DNA from 2 places in the Actinoplanes sp. NPDC048967 genome. Region 2 is predicted to be linked to the other one. Evidence: riboswitches for the same ligand, from Rfam matches in the RefSeq annotation. Region 2 holds a riboswitch; the other holds the start of a gene.
What was found. A riboswitch is a leader RNA that binds a small molecule or an ion and turns the genes downstream of it on or off. The one in region 2 is predicted to bind thiamine pyrophosphate.
Positions count from the first base shown of each region.

Region 1: another riboswitch for thiamine pyrophosphate. It lies ahead of thiE (thiamine phosphate synthase); the one in region 2 lies ahead of AB0C12_RS17025 (ECF transporter S component).

Region 1 covers NZ_JBEZFL010000005.1:721,150-730,193, forward strand. Annotated here, with positions in the region: gene truA (tRNA pseudouridine(38-40) synthase TruA) at 1-97, shown strand, start outside; gene AB0C12_RS25255 (hypothetical protein) at 80-1,627, opposite strand; gene AB0C12_RS25260 (methyltransferase) at 1,736-2,350, shown strand; gene AB0C12_RS25265 (ATP-binding cassette domain-containing protein) at 2,382-4,037, shown strand; TPP riboswitch at 4,158-4,269, shown strand; gene thiE (thiamine phosphate synthase) at 4,263-4,907, shown strand; gene thiO (glycine oxidase ThiO) at 4,904-5,941, shown strand; gene thiS (sulfur carrier protein ThiS) at 5,938-6,135, shown strand; gene AB0C12_RS25285 (thiazole synthase) at 6,137-6,877, shown strand; gene AB0C12_RS25290 (thiamine phosphate synthase) at 6,871-7,455, shown strand; gene thiD (bifunctional hydroxymethylpyrimidine kinase/phosphomethylpyrimidine kinase) at 7,452-8,219, shown strand; gene thiC (phosphomethylpyrimidine synthase ThiC) at 8,302-9,044, shown strand, end outside.
Region 2 covers NZ_JBEZFL010000003.1:929,810-938,853, reverse strand. Annotated here, with positions in the region: gene AB0C12_RS17040 (RDD family protein) at 1-16, opposite strand, end outside; gene AB0C12_RS17035 (energy-coupling factor transporter transmembrane component T) at 162-965, opposite strand; gene AB0C12_RS17030 (ABC transporter ATP-binding protein) at 962-2,359, opposite strand; gene AB0C12_RS17025 (ECF transporter S component) at 2,451-3,023, opposite strand; TPP riboswitch at 3,097-3,201, opposite strand; gene AB0C12_RS17020 (alpha/beta fold hydrolase) at 3,277-4,092, shown strand; gene AB0C12_RS17015 (DUF6328 family protein) at 4,140-4,685, shown strand; gene AB0C12_RS17010 (hypothetical protein) at 4,663-5,268, opposite strand; gene AB0C12_RS17005 (Fur family transcriptional regulator) at 5,299-5,706, opposite strand; gene AB0C12_RS17000 (metalloregulator ArsR/SmtB family transcription factor) at 5,703-6,020, opposite strand; gene AB0C12_RS16995 (metal ABC transporter permease) at 6,017-6,907, opposite strand; gene AB0C12_RS16990 (metal ABC transporter ATP-binding protein) at 6,954-7,733, opposite strand; gene AB0C12_RS16985 (metal ABC transporter substrate-binding protein) at 7,730-8,656, opposite strand; gene AB0C12_RS16980 (DUF6703 family protein) at 8,708-8,968, opposite strand; gene AB0C12_RS16975 (antibiotic biosynthesis monooxygenase) at 9,004-9,044, shown strand, end outside.

The sequences.
Region 1 (9,044 bases), on a different contig from region 2:
GGCCCACGGGCTCACTCTGATCGCGGTCGGCTATCCCGACGAGACCGAATACGCGGACCGCGCCGACGCCACCCGCCGGCTACGGGTTGAGGGATAGCGTCCGCTTCCCGATGACCTGCTCGCCCAGGTACCGCTCGACGAGCTCGGCGGTGATCCGGGCCGCGTACGGGTCGTCGTCGGTGACGAGCTGACCGTCGGGCCGGGCGATGACGCAGTACAGCAGATAGTGACCGCGGCTGTGCCAGCCCACCTGGGCCAGGGGCTCGCCGAGCGGGTCGCCGGTCGCGCCGCCCAGCATGGCGAAGGTGCCCCGGCCGTTCTCGACCAGAGTCCCGGTCAGCTCGCTGACCTGCGCGGCGCCCTGCTCGTCGGCGAGGTTGAAGACGCCTGCGGTGACCTGGTAGCCGCCGTAGGGAGCCAGCATCCGGGCCCGGACGACGTGCTCGCAGCCGTAGTCGTCGAGGAGCGCGCCGAGGTCACCCGTGGTGGCGGTCCGGCACACGCTGTCGCTGTGGGTGAGGTCCACCCGGTAACCCGTGTCACCGGTGGCGAGCCGGACCGCGGGCTCCGGGAACACCTCGTGCTGGGTCAGCGGCTCGGCGTCGACGGCCCGGGAGGCGATGCCCGGCTCGGAGCCGGGGGTGGCGGCGGATTCCCGCCCGTCACCGCGGCGCTGCTCGGCGATGATGAAGAACGCGCTCAGTCCGACGATCGCCAGGACGATCAGCGCGGCGAGCCCGCGCAACAGTGTCTGCAGAGCCTGCTGTGGTTCCCGGGGTGCCCGGCGCTGCGGCGTGTGCCGCTGATGGGCGGCGGGGGCCGGCCACTGGCCGCTGCGATGCTGCCCGTGCTGCGCTGTCGCGGGCCGGTCGGTGACCACGGGGTCCGATCCCAGCCACTCCACGGCCGGAGACTCGGCCGGTGGCAGGTCGTCCGCCGGGGGCCGGGTGCCCAGCGATCGGCCTCCGGAAAGCCAGCGCCCTGAGGTCCGGCGCCCAGGCATCTGGCGTCCCGCGATCCGGGGCCCCGGGATGCGGGCTGCCGGTAGCCGGGCCGCTCGGACCTGGGCGGCCTGGAACTCGGCGGCCAACCGCACAACGGTCTGCAACCCGACCGGTCGCAACCGGACCGTCCGAAGTCCTGCGGTCTCACGTCCGGAGTGCCGCGGCTCCGAGTGCCGCGGGTCCGGGCGATGCCGGGCGGAGGGCTGCCGGCCCGGGTGGTGCAGGTCCGGGTGGTGGAGGTCCGGGTGGTGCGGGTCCGGGCAATGCCGGGCTGAGGACGGCAGGTCCGGGTGGTGCAGGTCCGGGTGGTGCAAGTCCGGGCAATGCCGGGCTGAGGACGGCAGGTCCGGGTGGTGGAGGTCCCGGTGGTGCGGGTCCGGATGGTGCAGGTCGGCGTGCTCGCCAGGGGCGGTGACGGTGGCTGTCCTGGCCGGGGTGTGGGCGTGCCGGTCGGCGGCTCGGCGGCCGCGGGTCTGGCGGGCCATGGCCTGGCGGATGATCGCCTGCCGGGCCCGGGCGTGTCCCGCCTGCGCCTGGCGCACCAGGCCCTGCGGGGTCAGCGACGCGAGTCCGCCCGCCGGGCCGGCGCGGTGGGCGGAGCGGGGGTGCGGATCGCCAGGCATGCAGGCCACGGTAGGAGGGCACCCTGATCGATGGACGCACAGCGTGTGCGGCACCCTCCGGTGGCCTCCCGTCGTTGCGGTCGTGGGTATTGGGGGAGGATGGGTGGTGTGACCGCCGACCATTACTTCAGCGCGGAGCCCGCCGCGCCCGCCAAGCGGAGCCGCATCGAGTTCACCGCCGCCGGCCGGGCCTACGACCTGGTTGTCGCGGGCGGGGTGTTCTCCGCCGGGCGGCTCGACCCGGGGACCGCCGTACTGCTGCGCAAGGGCGACCTGCCCACGGCCGCGACCACTGGCACCCTGCTTGACCTCGGCTGCGGCTACGGTCCGATTGCCTGTGTGCTCGCCAGCGAGGCGCCGGAAACCACGGTCTACGCGATCGACGTCAACGCCCGGGCCCGGGAGCTGACCGCGGAGAACGCCGCCGCCCTCGGGCTGGCCGGCCGGGTGCGGGTCGCCGCCCCCGACGAGGTGCCGGACGACGTCACCTTCGCGCAGATCTGGAGCAACCCGCCCACCCACGTCGGCAAGGCCGAGCTGCGCGCGCTGATGGAACGCTGGCTGCCCCGGCTCACGCCCGGCGGAGTCGCCTGGCTGGTGATCAACCGCAACCTCGGTGGTGATTCGCTGCACACCTGGCTCGTGTCGCTGGGCTGGGAAGTGACGCGTACGGCCAGCCAGCGCGGCTTCCGGGTGCTGCGGGTGACCGGAAAAACCGGCTGACCACCGGCGGGTCGTCGGGGAGGATGCCCACGTGGGTTACGTAGACGTGTCAGGGGTCGGATTCGTGCTGCCGGATGGCCGGGAGCTCTTCTCCGACGTGTCGTTCCGGGTCGGCGAGGGTGCGAAGGTGGCGCTCGTCGGGCCGAACGGGGCCGGCAAGACGACGCTGTTGCGGATGGTCGCCGGGGACACGTCCACCCCGATCGGCACCATCGCGCGGGCCGGCGGGCTCGGGGTGATGCGCCAGTTCATCGGGATGATCGGCGACGACCGTACCCTTGACGACCTGGCTCTGTCGCTGGTCGCGCCGCCGCTGCGGGCCGCCGGCGCGGTCCTGGCCGCGGCCCAGTCCGCGCTGGAGACCAACCCCGACGCCGAGAAGGCGCAGCTGGCCTACGCCAACGCGATCGCCGGTTGGGGCGAGGCCGGTGGCTACGACGCCGAGGTGCTCTTCGACGTCGTGGCCGTGGCCATCCTGGGCAAGCCGTGGGAGGAGGTCCGGCACCGGCCGGTGCGCACCCTCTCCGGCGGCCAGCAGAAACGCTTCGCGCTCGACCTGCTGCTGCGCGGCAGCGACGAGGTGCTGCTGCTCGACGAGCCGGACAACTTCCTCGACGTGCCCGGCAAGCGCTGGCTCGAGGCGCGGCTCAAGGAGTCGTCGAAGTCGGTGCTCTACGTCTCGCACGACCGGGAGCTGCTGGCCCAGACGGCGAGCCGGGTGGTGGCCGTCGAGGGTGGCAGCGCGTGGACGCATCCGGGTGGCTTCGCTTCCTGGCACGAGGCCCGTTCCGACCGCCACGAACGGTTGCTGGAACTGCGCCGGCGCTGGGACGAGGAGCACGAGAAGCTGCGCGAGCTGGTCTTCACGCTGAAGAACAAAGCGGCGTACAACGACGGGCTGGCGTCGCGGTATCAGGCGGCGCAGACGCGGTTGCGCAAATTCGAGGAGGCCGGTCCGCCGCCGTTGCCGCCCAAGGAGCAGTCGCTGCGGATGAACCTGCGCGGCGGGCGTACGGGTAAGCGCGCGGTGATGTGCACCGGACTCGAGCTGGAGAATCTGACCTTCCCGTTCGACCTGGAGATCTGGTACGGCGACCGGGTCGCGGTGCTGGGCGCCAACGGTACGGGCAAGTCGCACTTCCTGCGGCTGCTCGCGGCCGGCGGCACCACCCCCGACGTGGACAACAAGCCGGTCGACGGGGCGCCGCTGGCCCACGTGGCGCACAACGGTGTCGCAAGGCTCGGCGCCCGGGTCCGCCCCGGTCACTTCTCGCAGACGCATGACCGGCCGGAGCTGCTGAAACGTACTCTCGTCGAGATCCTTTGGCGGGGTGACGACCACCGCTCCGGAATGGACCGGGCGGGGGCCATGAAAGCCCTGAACCGCTACGAGCTGGCGGCCCAGGGTGATCAGCTCTTCGGCACGCTCTCCGGCGGGCAGCAGGCGCGGTTCCTGGTGCTGCTGCTGGAGCTGTCCGGCGCGACCGTGCTGCTGCTCGACGAGCCCACGGACAACCTGGACCTGGCTTCGGCCGAGGCGCTGGAGGAGGGGCTGCAGGCGTTCGAGGGCACGGTGATCGCGGTGACCCACGACCGCTGGTTCACTCGCGGCTTCGACCGTTTCATCCTTTTCCAGGGCGACGGCGAGGTCGTGGAGACCCCGGAGCCGGTCTGGGACGTCCGCTAGCGGATGGAATTTCCGGCGCCCGTTCCCGCAGCGTGCGGGCGCTGAGCCAGGACGCGACCACCCACAGTGGAGCACTCCGGGGGTTTACGGGCGGCGGGACGCGGGTTACCGTCTGCTCGGAACCAACCCCACGGGAGCCCGGTGCACCGGGCTGAGAGGGGGGCTGTCGCTGCCCCCGACCGTCGAACCTGATCCGGGTAATGCCGGCGCAGGGAGGAGTGTGTTGTGGGCCCTGCCTTTCCGCATCTGCACATCATCACGGACGCCCGCCGCGGGCGGCAGCCGCTGACTGTGGTGGCCGCCGCCATTGCTGCCGCCCGGCGGCTGGACGCGTGCCGGCGCCTGGCGATCCAGGTCCGGGTCGAGGACGACGTCAGCGACCGGGACGCTTACGACCTGGCCGACGCCGTCCTGGAGCTGTGCCGCCCGCACGGCGTGCTGTGCCTGGTCAATGACCGGTTGCACGTGGCCCTGGCGGTCGGCGCGGACGGTGGGCACGTGGGCGCCGCCGATCTGCCGGTCGCCGTGGCCCGCAAGGTGCTCGGGCCGGTGGGCGTGCTCGGCGCGACCTGCCGGGACGTTGACGCGGCCCGGGCAGCACGGCGGGCCGGCGCGTCGTATCTCGGTGTCGGTCCGGCCTTCGCCACCACCACCAAGACCGGACTGCCGGCTCCGCTCGGGCCGGCCGCGGTGGGCAGGGTTGCCGCGGCCGTACCGGACACACCGATCGTCGCCATCGGGGGAGTGACCGCCGGCAATGCGCGGTCGCTGGTCGGCGCCGGAGCAGCCGCGGTCGCGGTGGTCGGCGCCGTTGCCGCCGCGGCGGATCCGGGCCGGGCGACCGAGGATCTGCTGCGGGCGCTGGCATGAGCAGCACCGACGTCGTGGTGATCGGCGGCGGCATCATCGGGCTTTCGATCGCATGGCGCTGCGCGCAGCGCGGGCTGTCGGTGACCGTCCACGACAGCGGCGGCGACGACGGCGCCTGGTACGCGGCCGCGGGCATGCTGGCGCCGGCCGGCGAGGCGGGATTCGGTCAGGAAGCGCTGACCGAGCTCATGGTCGACTCCGCCGCCCGGTGGCCAGACTTCGCCGCTGAGCTGCGGCGCGAGACCGGCATCGACGTCGGCTACGACACGGTCGGCACCCTGAGCGTCGCCCTCACCGCGGACGACCTCGCCGAGGCGCGCCGGCTGTGGGAGTACCGCCGAGAGCACGGCCTCGGGGTGAGCCCGCTGCTGCCCAGCGCTGTCCGTGAGCTGGAGCCGGCGCTGTCACCACGGCTGCGCGGCGGTGCCCACGCTCCCGACGACCGGCAGGTCGATCCGCGGCGGGTTGTCGCAGCGTTGCGGGCCGCCCTCGGCCCGGCGATCGTGGGCGAACGAGTGGCGGATCTCCCGGCCGCGAGGCCGGTGGTGGTCGCGGCGGGATCCGGTACGGCGGCACTGACCGGCCTGCCTGTGCGACCGGTGAAGGGCCTGGTGCTGCGGCTGCGCGGCGAGCCGGGACTGCTGCGCCACGTGGTCAGCGGCTGGGCCGACGGGCGGCACGTCTACCTCGTCCCGCGCGCCGACGGTGAGGTGGTCGTCGGCGCCACCCAGGAGGAACGGGTGGATGCCACGGTGACCGCCGGGCAGGTGCTCGACCTGCTGCGCGCCGCCACCGATCTCGTGCCCGACCTGGGGGAGTGCGAGCTGGTCGAGACGCTCGTCCGGCACCGGCCGGCCACCCCCGACAACGCGCCGCTGCTCGGTGCGTACCAGCCCGGTGTGGTCGTCGCCGCCGGGCACCACCGCAACGGGGTGCTGCTCGCCCCGGTCACCGCCGATCTGATCGCCGAGCTGGTGGCGACCGGGAAGTCGGCGCCACTGCTGGACGCGTTCGCACCGGGGAGGTTCGGATGAAGGTCATCGTCAACGGCGCCGCCCGCGACGTCGATGTGGTCAGCGTCGAAGGGCTGGTCGAGCAGCTGACCACGGCTCGTCGCGGTGTCGCGGTCGCCGTGAACGGCGAGGTCGTGCCGCGGTCGTCGTGGCCGGTCGCGCGGCTGCGGGACGGCGACCGGGTCGAGGTCCTCACCGCGGCGCAGGGAGGCTGAGATGTTCGGCGAATCCCGGCTGATCCTGGGCACCGGCGGCGCGGAGAGCCTCGCCGCGCTCGAGGCGGCGATCGTCGCCTCGGGCACCGAGCTGGTCACCGTCGCGCTGCGCCGGGTCGACGCCGCGGGCCCGGGCCTGCTGCCGATGCTCGACCGGCTGGGCCTGCGCATTCTGCCGAACACGGCCGGCTGCTACACCGCGGCCGATGCCGTGAAGGCCGCCCATCTGGCCCGCGACGCGTTCGAGACGGATCTGGTGAAGCTGGAGGTCATCGGGGACGAGCGGACCCTGCTGCCGGACGGCGTCGAGCTGTTGCGGGCGGCCGAGACGCTGGTCGCGGACGGGTTCCGGGTGTTGCCGTACACGAGTGACGACCCCATCCTCGCGCGCCGGCTCGCCGACGCCGGTTGTGCGGCGGTGATGCCCGCCGGGGCGCCGATCGGGTCGGGGCTGGGCATCTCCAACCCCCATCACATCCGGCTCATCCGCGACAGCGTGGACGTGCCGGTGGTGCTGGACGCGGGCATCGGCACCGCCTCGGATGCGGCGCTGGCGATGGAGCTGGGCTGTGATGCCGTACTGATCGCCAGTGCGGTCACCCGGGCCGTCGATCCGGCGCGGATGGCCGCGGCGATGCGGCACGCCGTCGAGGCCGGGCGGCTCGCCTTCGGCGCCGGCCGGATCCCCAAGCGCTACCACGCGCTGGCGTCCACATCGGATGAGGGGCGGCCGGCATGGTGATCCCGTCCGGCGTCGTCGTGCTCACCGACCGCCGGCTCGCGGCGCGGCCGCTCGTCGAGGTGGTCGCGGCCGCGGTCCGCGGCGGCGCCGAGTGGGTCATCCTGCGCGACAAAGACCTGGAGTACGGCGAGAGGTACGCCCTCGCGGAGACTCTGCGCGCGGTGGTTCCGGTGGGACGACTCGTGATCGCGGGCCCTGATCCGCTCGGTGGCGACGCCGTGCACCTGTCGGCCACCGACCCCGTGCCGCCGGATGTCAGCCTGGTCGGGCGTTCCTGCCACGGTGTACCGCGACTGTCCAGTGAGGACTATGTGACGTTGTCGCCGGTGTATCCCACGCCCACCAAGCCCGGCTATGGGCCCGCGCTGGGGCCGGACCGGGCGGCGGCACTGGCCGGTGGGGTGCCGTGGCTGGCGCTCGGCGGGGTGCACTCGGCGCAGCGGGCTGCGGCTTGCGCGGCCGCCGGGGCCAGCGGGATCGCAGTGCTGGGTGCGGTGATGGGCTCGGACGATCCCGAGTCGGTGACCCGGATCCTGACCCGGGCCTTCGCGGGGGCATCGGCGGGGGTACGGGCGTGACGCCGCGGGTGGTGCTGACCATTGCCGGCTCCGACAGCGGGGGTGGGGCCGGGATCCAGGCCGACCTCAAGACCTTCGCCGCGCTCGGCGTCTACGGCGTCTCGGTGCTGACCGCCGTCACCGCGCAGAACACCCTCGGCGTCACGGCGATCCACCCGGTCCCGGTGCACGTGGTGGCGGCCCAGCTGGACGCGGTGCTCGGGGATCTGGCGCCCGATGCGGTCAAGGTGGGCATGATCGGGGACCCCGCGGTGGCTGAGCTCATCGCATCCCGGGCCGGTCAGCTGCCCAATCTTGTCGTCGATCCGGTGCTGGTGGCCACCAGCGGGAGTCGCCTGTCCGGAGTGGACGCGGTTGCGCCGCTGTTGCCGTACCGGTGCGTCCTGACGCCGAACCGGCAGGAAGCCGGCGCTCTGGTCGGTCGCCGGGTCACGACCGTGGCCGAGGCGGCCGGCGCGGCCGCCGAGCTGGCGGCCCGCGGTCCGGGGGCCGTCGTGGTCACCGGCAGCGAATCCGCCGTGGACGTGCTGTACGCGGACGGGGTGACCACTGTGCTCGACGGTGACCCGGTGCCCAGCGGCAACAACCACGGCTCGGGGTGCACTTTCTCGTCGGCGATCGCGGTGCGGCTGGCTCAGGGCGACCCGCTGCCGGTCGCCGTGCGCGCCGCCAAGGACTACGTGGGGCGGGCGCTGGCCGGTTCCCGCGACTGGAAGCTCGGCGCGGGACCGGGCCCCCTGGACCATTTCGGCTTCTCCCACTGAGCAACGACTGACCGGCTGTACCGGCGATCGGCGGTTCCGTGCTGCCGAGTGCCGCCCTGTTTGCCCCTATATAGGAGGAACCATGAGGTGCAAGGTGTACGTCGAGGGCTCCCGTCCGGACCTGCGGGTGCCGTTCGCCGAGATCGACCTGACCGGGGACAATCCGCCGGTCCGGCTCTACGACACGTCCGGCCCCGGCAGTGACCCGGAGGTCGGCCTGCCGCCGCTGCGCGGGCCGTGGATCGCCGAGCGCGGTGACGTGGCCCCGGTGGCCGGTCCCGGAACGCCGCTGGCCGGCACCCGGCCCACCCAGCTCGCGTACGCCCGGGCCGGGATCATCACGCCGGAGATGGAGTTCGTCGCGATCCGGGAGAACGTGGAGCCCGAGGTCGTCCGGGCGGAGATCGCGGCCGGGCGCGCGGTGTTGCCGGCCAACGTCAACCACCCGGAGATCGAGCCGATGATCATCGGGTCGCGGTTTCTGGTGAAGATCAACGCCAACATCGGTACGTCCGCGGTGACCTCGTCCGTGGCCGAGGAGGTCGAGAAGCTCACCTGGGCCACCCGCTGGGGTGCCGACACCGTCATGGACCTGTCCACCGGCAAGCGCATCCACGAGACCCGCGAGGCGATCGTGCGCAACTCCGCGGTGCCGATCGGCACGGTCCCGATCTACCAGGCACTGGAGAAAGTGGACGGCGATCCGGTGAAGCTCTCCTGGGAGGTGTTCCGGGAGACCGTGATCGAGCAGGCCGAGCAGGGCGTCGACTACATGACCGTGCACGCCGGGGTGCTGCTGCCGTACGTGCCGCTGGCGGTGGACCG
Region 2 (9,044 bases):
GATACGGATCGGTCATGGGTCCACAGCACCCTTCATCGACTACACAGCGTGGCGCCCGTGACGCTACGCGGCATCATCGCGCGGGAACAGTCAGTGGTCACCCGGCTGCGGTAGGTCACCCGGGCGGACTCGGCTACCGTGGCGGCGGCGCGTCCCGACGTTCAGCCGATGATCGGCCGGAACAGTCCGACCAGGACGCTGGTGGTCAGGGCGGCGGCGGACACCAGCATCGCGCCGGCCATCAGGGCGGCGTCGGCCCGGCCGAAGGTCTGCCGGCGGGCGTACGTCCTGGGCGTGCCCGCGTCGAAGCCCCGCGCGTCCATCGCCACCGCCAGCCGCCCGCCCCGCCGCAGGGCCCCCACCAGCAGCGCGAACGCCGTCGAGACGAACAGCCGCAGCTTGGCCACGGGGTTGCGCCCGGCGTCGATGCCGCGCGCCCGGCGGGCCAGGCTCAGCATCTGCCACTCCTCGCCCAGCAGCGGCACCAGCCGGAACGCGGCCAGCGCGCCGATCGCGAACCGGGCCGGCGCCCGTACGTTCTGCACCAGGGCGTCGGCGAGGTCGGTGGGGTCGGTGGTGGCGAACACGATGATGCCCGGCAGGGCGATCGCGAAGACCCGCAACACCATGCCCAGCGCGGTGACCAGCACCCCGGTGGTCACCGCGAACGGCCCGAGCGTGGCCACGGTGGCCCCGGTGCGCTCGGCCGCGAACAGCACCAAGGTGATCACGATGCCGCCGGCGGCGAGCACCAGCGGCCAGGCCCGCCGGAACAGGGTGCCGTAGCGCATCCCGAACAGCGGCAGCACCGCCAGCTCGACGGCCAGGGCGATGGTCGGGGTCAGTGGGTCCAGGGTGGCGATCAGCGGGGCGCTGAACAGCAGGGCGGCGGCGAGCTTGGCGACCGGGTTGCGCCGGGCGAGCGGTGCGGTGCTGGCCTCGAAGGTCGGCAGGGTGAGCGTCATACGGCCCGTTCCAGGCGGTGGACGGAGCCGGCCAGGGCCGCCACGAAGTCGTCGTCGTGGGTGACCGCGACGATGCCGTGGCCGTTGTCGCGCAGCCGGGCCAGCAGGTCGACCAGCTCGATCCAGGTGCGCCGGTCCTGGCCGAACGTGGGCTCATCCAGCACCAGCAGCCGCGGCGCGGTGGCCAGGGCCGTCGCGACGCTCAGCCGCCGGGCCTCCCCACCGGAGAGCGTGTACGGGTTCGCGCCCGCCAGCTTCTCCAACCGCAGCCGTTGCAGCAGGTCGTCGACGACCCGGCCGACCTCGGCCGCCGGGCGCCCGATCCGGCGCGGGCCCAGCGCCAGCTCGTCGGCGACCCGGTGGGTGACGAACTGGTGTTCCGGGTCCTGGAAGACCGAGCCGATCCTCGTGGTCAGCTCGGCGGCCCGCCACCGGTGCGGCGCCCCGCCCGGTACGGCGTCGATCGTGCCCGACGTGGGCTTCAGCAGCCCGCCGAGCAGCAACGCCAGGGTGGACTTGCCGGCGCCGTTGGGGCCGGTCACCGCCAGCACCTCGCCCTCGTGGACGGTCAGCCTGGTGGGCGCGAGGCGGTTGCGCAGGGTGACGGCTTCGGCGCGTACCAGCGGGGCACCCGGACCGGAGACGGCCCGGCGGGGGGCGACCGGGTGACCCGGCACCCAGACCCCCTCCTCCGCCAGCCGGTCGCCGTGCGCGGCGAACACCTCGTCCGGCGGGCCGTCGGCGCGGACCCCGCCGCCCGGTTCCAGCACGATCACCCGGTCGACGAGCGGGAGCGCCTCCGCGACCCGGTGCTCGACGATGATCAGCGTGGTGTCGTCGCCCAGCGCGCGGGCGACCGCGGCCCGGATCAGCGCCGCCCCGGCCGGGTCGAGGTTGGCGGTCGGCTCGTCGAGCAGCAGCAGGCCCGGGCGCAGCGCGAGGGTGCCGGCCAGCGCCAGCCGTTGCTGCTCACCGCCGGACAACGCCGCGGTCGGCCGGTCCCGGCCGTAGCCGAAGCCGACCCGGTCCAGCGCCTCGTCGACGCGCGGCCAGATCTCGCCGGCCGGTACGCCCCGGTTCTCCAGCCCGAAAGCCACGTCGTCGCCGCTGCGGGACATGACCAGCTGGGTCTGCGGGTCCTGGAAGACGATGCCGACCCGCTCGCGGGCCTTGCGCGGGTCCAGCCCGTCGATCTCGACCGTGCCCTCGGACTCGCCGGAGTCCTCGGGCAGCAGCCCGGCCAGCGCGGCCAGCAGCGTGGACTTGCCGGCTCCGGACGGCCCGAGCAGCAGCACCCGCTCGCCGTGGGCGACACGCAGGTCGACCCCGCGCACCGCCCACGCCCTACGACCGGCGTGCCGCCACCCGAACCCCCGAAGGACCAGCTCACCCATGGCTATGCCCCCTTTGTCATGCCCTCATGGCCCTCGCGGTCCCGGCCGTCGTCTGCCGCCGGCCGGCGACGCTCGGTGCAATCGGTCATGACTAGACGGCGGCGCGTTCGCGGCCGGAGGCGAAGCGGTCCAGCACGCCGGTCTGGGCCAGCGCCCGGACCAGCAGGATGCTGCCCAGACCGGCCACCAGGACGGCGCTGACCGCGGTGATCGCGATGTACGGCAGCCGCAACGTCGCCCACGACGTCCCGCCGTACCAGACGAAAGCGTCGTAGACGGACGCGGCGATCCCCGCTGCGGCCGCCGCCAGCGCCGCTACCGGCAGGTTCCACACCCGGTACGCGAACGCGGCGAAGACCAGCTCGGCCGCGGCCGCCTCGATCGGTCCCTGCAGCACCAGCGTCCAGCCCCAGCTGGTGCCGAGCGCGACGGACACCAGGGCGGCCAGGGTCAGCGTGTAGAACGCGGCGCCCGGCTTGCGGATGACCAGGGCGCCCAGGACGGCCGGCACCAGCCAGACGCCGTACAGGATGGCCCGGCCGGGCAGCGGGATGGCGTCCGCCGGGCCGTTCCAGAGCAGGCCCCAGGCCCAGAAGATGACCCCGAACGCGACCGCGATGATCGAGGCGATGACGATGTCGATGGTGCGCCAACGGTGCTGCATGTGATGTGCCTCCCAGCTCGTACCGGGAGGAGACGCGACGCCGTGGCCGGGGACGTCTCCCGGACACGGCGCGGCTGGAGAATGACCGAGCTCCCTGCGCTGGCATTACCCAGATCAGGTTCGAGGGTCTGCGGTGTCACCCGCACTCTCAGCGCTGTGCGCTCCCCTGTCGGATTGCATGTTCGTCGTGGTGCTTGTGTTTCGATGAACGCTAACACCGTACGGCTGTACGGGACAGCGTAGGAGGCGTCACATGCAGATCAAGGCCAGAGGTCTCACCTTCGACGTGTACGAGGGCGGCCCGGCCGACGGTGCACCGGTGCTCCTCCTGCACGGTTTCCCGCAGGACCATCGCGAGTTCGACCTGATCCTGCCCCGGCTGCACGCGGCCGGGCTGCGCACGTACGCCCTCGATCAGCGCGGCTATTCACCCGGCGCGCGCCCCGCCGCGGTCGCCGATTACCGCCTCGACCAGCCGACCGCCGACGCGGTCGCGGTCCTGGACGAGCTCGGGATCGGTGCAGCGCACGTCATCGGCCACGACTGGGGTGCGCAGGTGGGCTGGCTGCTCGCCGACCGGCACCCCGACCGGGTCAGCACCCTGACCGCGGTGTCGGTGCCGCACCCGCGCGGGCTCGGTATCGCCCTGCACAACCAGCCGTCGCAGAAGCTGCGCTTCGCCTACATGGGGGTGTTCCGGTCGCGGGCCGCGGAGCGGCTGCTGCTCGGGGCCGGCGGTACGGCACTGCGTCAGATGATGCGCCCGATCGGGGCCCGGGCCGGCCTCTACGCCACGGCCATGCGCGAGCCGGGCCGGCTCACCGGCGCGCTGAACTGGTACCGCGCCCTGTCCAGCGGGCAGCTCGCCAAGGTCGGCAAGGTCACCGTGCCGACCACGTACGTGTGGAGTGACGGCGATCCGGTCGTCGGCAAACCGGCCGCGCTGGCCACCGCGACCTGGGTGGCGGCCGACTACCGGATGGTGACGTTGCGCGGCATCGGCCACTGGATCCCGGAGGAGGCGCCGCGCGCGCTGGCGGACGTGGCGCTGGCCCGCATCGGAGTTTGACGCCGTTCACGTTCGGGCAACCATCCGTCCACCGAGAAGGAGGTTCGATGGCCGCCGAGAAGCGACGGAGCAAGCACGAGACCGAGAAGCAGCGGTGGGACCGTAACTTCGCCGACCTGCTGCAGGAGCTGCGCGTGGCCCAGACGGGCGTGCAGATCCTCTTCGCGTTCCTGCTGACTCTGCCCTTCAGCAACGGCTTCCCGAAGACGACGGACTTCCAGAAGGACACCTACATCGTCGCGCTGCTGGCCGCCGCGGCCGCCACCGCGATGATCATCTCGCCGGTGGCGTTCCACCGGGCGCTGTTCCGCCAGGGCCGCAAGCCCGAGCTGGTCCGCTACGCGCACAAGATGGCCACCGGTGGCCTGGCGTTCATGCTGATCTCGATGGTCAGCAGCGTGCTGCTGATCACCGACTACCTGACCAACATCTGGGTCGCGCTGATCCTGACCGGCATCGCCGCGCTGTTCTTCCTGACCTTCTGGGCCGCCGTCCCGTGGACCCGCCGCAACTGGGTCGACGATGACGACGAGGAGGACGACGAGGAGTTCGCCGAGGACGCGGCCGAGCCTAGCGAGGCTTCGCGGGCTTGAGCCCGAGGTCCTTGAGCTCGAGTGCGGCCAGCGCCTGCACCGCGGCGGCGTCGCCGTTGCGCCAGGACTGGGCGATGTCCGGGCCGAGCTTGGCCAGCTCGTTCAGCGGCCGGCTGGCCAGGGCCCGCAACGCCAGCAGGTCCTGACCGGCCGGCTCGGTGCGCACCTGGGCGGCCACCGCGGCCCGGCGCATCCAGCGCAGCCGCTTCGGCAGCCACAGGAAGAGCACCAGCGCCAGCGGGACCGCGACGATCAGCAACGCCATCGTCAGCGCCAGATTGTCGACGACCTCCCGCTGCTGGCGGCCGGCCTCGGCGATCGACTTCGCGGCGTCGGCGGCACTGTTGAACGGCGCGGTGAGGTCGTCGCCGACCAGCGGCACCCGGCCCACCTTGCCGCCGATATCGCCGAGGTTGCCGGCGATCCCGGTGCCCGCCTCCTGCAGTTTCTGGCCCGGCACACCGAGTTTCTCGACCATGTCGTTGACCCAGAGACCGGCCCGGATCCAGGCGTAGACCCAGAACACGACCAGGAGATCGGTCAGCAGCTGGCGGACGGCGGTGGGCAGCCGGTCGGCGTACATCTTCACGCGCGACAGCGTCCCACGCGCGGGCTAGGAACGCTTCGCCGCGCAGTCCGGGCAGGTACCGAAGATTTCCATGGTGTGCGAGACGTCGACGAAGCCGTGCCGGCCGGCGACCTTGTCCGCCCAGGTCTCCACCGCCGGGCCCTCCACCTCGACGGCCCGCCCACAGGACCGGCAGACCAGATGGTGGTGGTGGCCCTGGCTGCACCGGCGGTAGAGGTGCTCGCCGCCGGGCGGGCGCATCACGTCGATCTCGCCGGCGTCGGCCAGACCCTGCAGCGTGCGGTAGACCGTGGTCAGGCCGACCCGTTCACCCCGCTCACGCAGGATGGCGTGCAGCTCCTGGGCGCTGTTGAAGCCCTCGGCATCGGCGAGAACGGCGCTGACCGCACTGCGCTGCTTGGTGTTCCGGACAACAACGCTGTCCTCGGTCATGAGCCCTCCCTCGCATGGCTGACGGCATCGGCGACGATGTGAGCGACGTGTTCGTCCACGAGTGAGTATGCGATCTCGCGGCCCCGCCGTGCACCCCGCACCACGCCGGCGCCCCGCAACACCCGTAGGTGCTGCGAGACCAGCGGCTGCGGCGCGCCCAGCTTCTCCACCAGCTCGTGCACGCAGCGTTCGCCGGCGCCGAGCTCCGCGACGATCGCCACCCGGATCGGCGCCGACAGCGCGCGCAGCAGCTCACCGGCCGCCTCGTACGCCTCGTAGCCGCTCGTCGGCACAGGTGCCACGTTACTGCTCATCGGGCCTCCGCCTGCAGCACGACCTCGGGTGGTTCCAGCTGGGCCGTGGCGTGCGGCCGGCCCGGGGCCGACCGGCGGCGCAACACCCGCCAGGTCCCGGCGCCGACGGTCACGGCGACAAAAGCGGCGATGGCCAGGATGACGATCGTGGCGCCCGGCGCGGTGTCCACCTCGCCGGCCAGCCAGACCCCGGCGGCGGCCGAGCCCACCCCGATCACCATGGCCGCGGCCATCGTGCTGCGGAACCCGCGGGTGACCTGCTGGGCCGCCGCGACCGGCACCACCATCAGCGCGCTGACCAGCAACAGGCCGACGGTGCGCATGGCGATCGTGACGGTCACCGCGGTGGTCACGGCCATCAGCAGATTGAGCGTACGCACGGGCAGCCCGGACACCCGGGCGTACTCCTCGTCGTTGCAGACCGCGAACAGCGCCTGGCGCAGCCCCAGCATCGCCACCAGCACCGCGACGCCGAGAACCGCGATGACGATCAGGTCCTGCCGCGACGTGGTGGTCAGCGAGCCGAAGAGGAACTGCATCAGGTTGGCGTTGCTGCTGTCCTCGGAGAGCCCGACCAGCACCACCCCGCCCGCGATGCCGCCGTAGAAGAGCAGGGCCAGGGCCAGATCACCGGAGGTACGGCCCCGCTCGCGGACCAGCTCCACCCCGATCGCCCCGATGACCGAGACGACCACCGCGGTGAGCACGGGGGACTGGTTCAGCAGCAGGCCGACGCCGACGCCGGTGAGCGCGACGTGCCCGATGCCGTCACCGATGAGCGACAGCCGCCGCTGCACCAGATAGATGCCCAGCGCGGGGGCGATCAGGCCGATGATCAGCGCACCCAGCAGAGCGCGGATCATGAAGTCGTACGAGAAAAGGTCGATAGGTCTTCAGTCCCCTCAAGGGCGGCGGGCGGGGCGGTCGGACGGGTCAGTTCGCCGGCATCCGGTCGGTGGGGGCCACGCAGATCCGGGCCCGTTCGGCCTCGGCGTGCGGGTGGACGTGGTCGTGGCCGGGCTCGGCGTGGTGGCCGGCCGGCTCGGGCACCGCACCCTCGTACGCGATCCGTCCGTGGTGCACCACGACGGCCTTGTCGATGAGCGGCTCGATCGGCCCGAGCTCGTGCGCGACCAGCAGGATGGTCCCGCCCGCCTCGGCGAAGCGGCGCAGCGCCGCGGCGAAGGCGTCCTGGCTGGCCGCGTCGACGCCGGCCGTGGGCTCGTCGAGGATCAGCAGGTCCGGCCGTCCGGCCAGGGCCCGCGCGATCAGGGTGCGTTGCTGCTGGCCGCCGGAGAGGGTGCTGACCGGGTCGGCGATCCGGTCCAGCAGGCCGACGTCGGTCAGCGCGGCCCGGACCGCCTCGCGGTCGGCGGCCCCGGACGGCCGGAAGATGCCCCGGCGGGCCAGCCGTCCCGACGCCACGACCTCGCCGACGGTCGCGGGCACGCCGCTGCCGGCCCCCATCCGCTGCGGGACGTAGCCGATCCGGGCCCACTGCCGGAACCGGCGCTGCGGGGTGCCGAACAGGGTGACCGTCCCGGCCTCCAGCGGCACCAGACCGAGGATGGTGCGGATCAGGGTGGACTTGCCGGAGCCGTTGGCGCCCAGGATCGCGACGACCTGGCCGGGCTGCACGTCCAGGTCGATGTCCTGCAGCACGGCCCGGCCGCCGTAGGAGACGGCGGCGTGCGAGACGGTGACGACGCTCATGACGTACATCCCAGGGCGGTGGTCAGGGCGGTCAGGTTGCTGCGCATGACGGAGAAGTAGTCCGTATCCGGCTCGGTGAGCCCTTCGAGGGGATCGAGGACGGCGGTCCGCGCGCCGACCTCCCGGGCGATGGTCTCGGCGACCTTCGGGCTCACCAGGGTCTCGAAGAAGATCGTGGTGGTGCCGGTGGCCCTGGCCTGCTCGGCCACCTCGGCGAGGCGCTGCGGCGACGGCTCGGACTCGGGTGAGATGCCGGTGATACCGATCTCGGTGAGCCCGTAGCGGTCGGCGAGGTAGTGGAACGCGGTGTGGCTGGTGACGACCTCACGGCGGGCACAGCTCTTCAGGGCGGTCGCGTATTCCGCGTCCAGCGCGGTCAGCTCGCGGTGCAGCGTGGCCGCCCGCTCGGTGTAGCCCGCCGCCCGGGCCGGGTCGACCTGGCCCAGGCGCTGCGCGAGCTTGTCGGCGATCGCGGCGAAGCGCACCGGATCCAGCCAGACGTGCGGGTCGGTCGAGCCCTCGGCGTGCTCGGGCTCACCCGGGACGTGCTCCTCCTCGTGCTCGGCGGCGGGTAGCAGCTCCACCGCGGTGCCCACGTCGAGGGACTTGTCCTTGGCTTCCTGCGCGACGGCCTCATCGACGGCCGGCTGGAAGCCCTTGAGGTAGACGACGAGTCCGGCGTCGCTGATCGCGGCGACCTGGCGGGTGTTGAGCTCGACGTCGTGCGGCTCGGCGCCCGGCTTGGTCAGCTGGCTGACCGCGACCGCGTCGGCGCCGATCCGCTCACTGAGGAACTGCAGCGGGTAGAAGGCGGTCACCACGTCCAGCCGCCCGTCGGTGCCGAAGCCGCTCGCCTTGTCGGCGCAGCCCGCGCCGGCGGCCACCAGCAGAGCGGCGGCGGTGGCGAGCAGGCGGCGGCGCATCATGCCACCTACTGTGCGCCGTATTGGTAATGATTGTCAAAAGCGCATGTGTCAGATGACCTTGGCGACGACGGCGGCGAACAGCAGCACCAGCATCGTCACCCGTACGGCGCGCACCGGCCCGGACTGCACCGGCCAGGTCGTGAAGGTCAGCGCCACCAGGGCCGCGCCCAGCAGGAACAGCAGCGCGGCGCCGATGATCCCGGGCAGGAACAGCCCGGCCAGCAGCACGGCCAGGGCCGCCAGGAAGGCCGTCGTCGGGTTGACCCGGGCCAGCCGGCGCAGCAGGTTGTCGGACGGAGGTGGTGTCACGTCGGCCGTACTCCTTCGGTGCGTAGGCTCAGCCCATGCTGGTGCTCAACCGCTTCATCGTCCCGGGCGACACGCA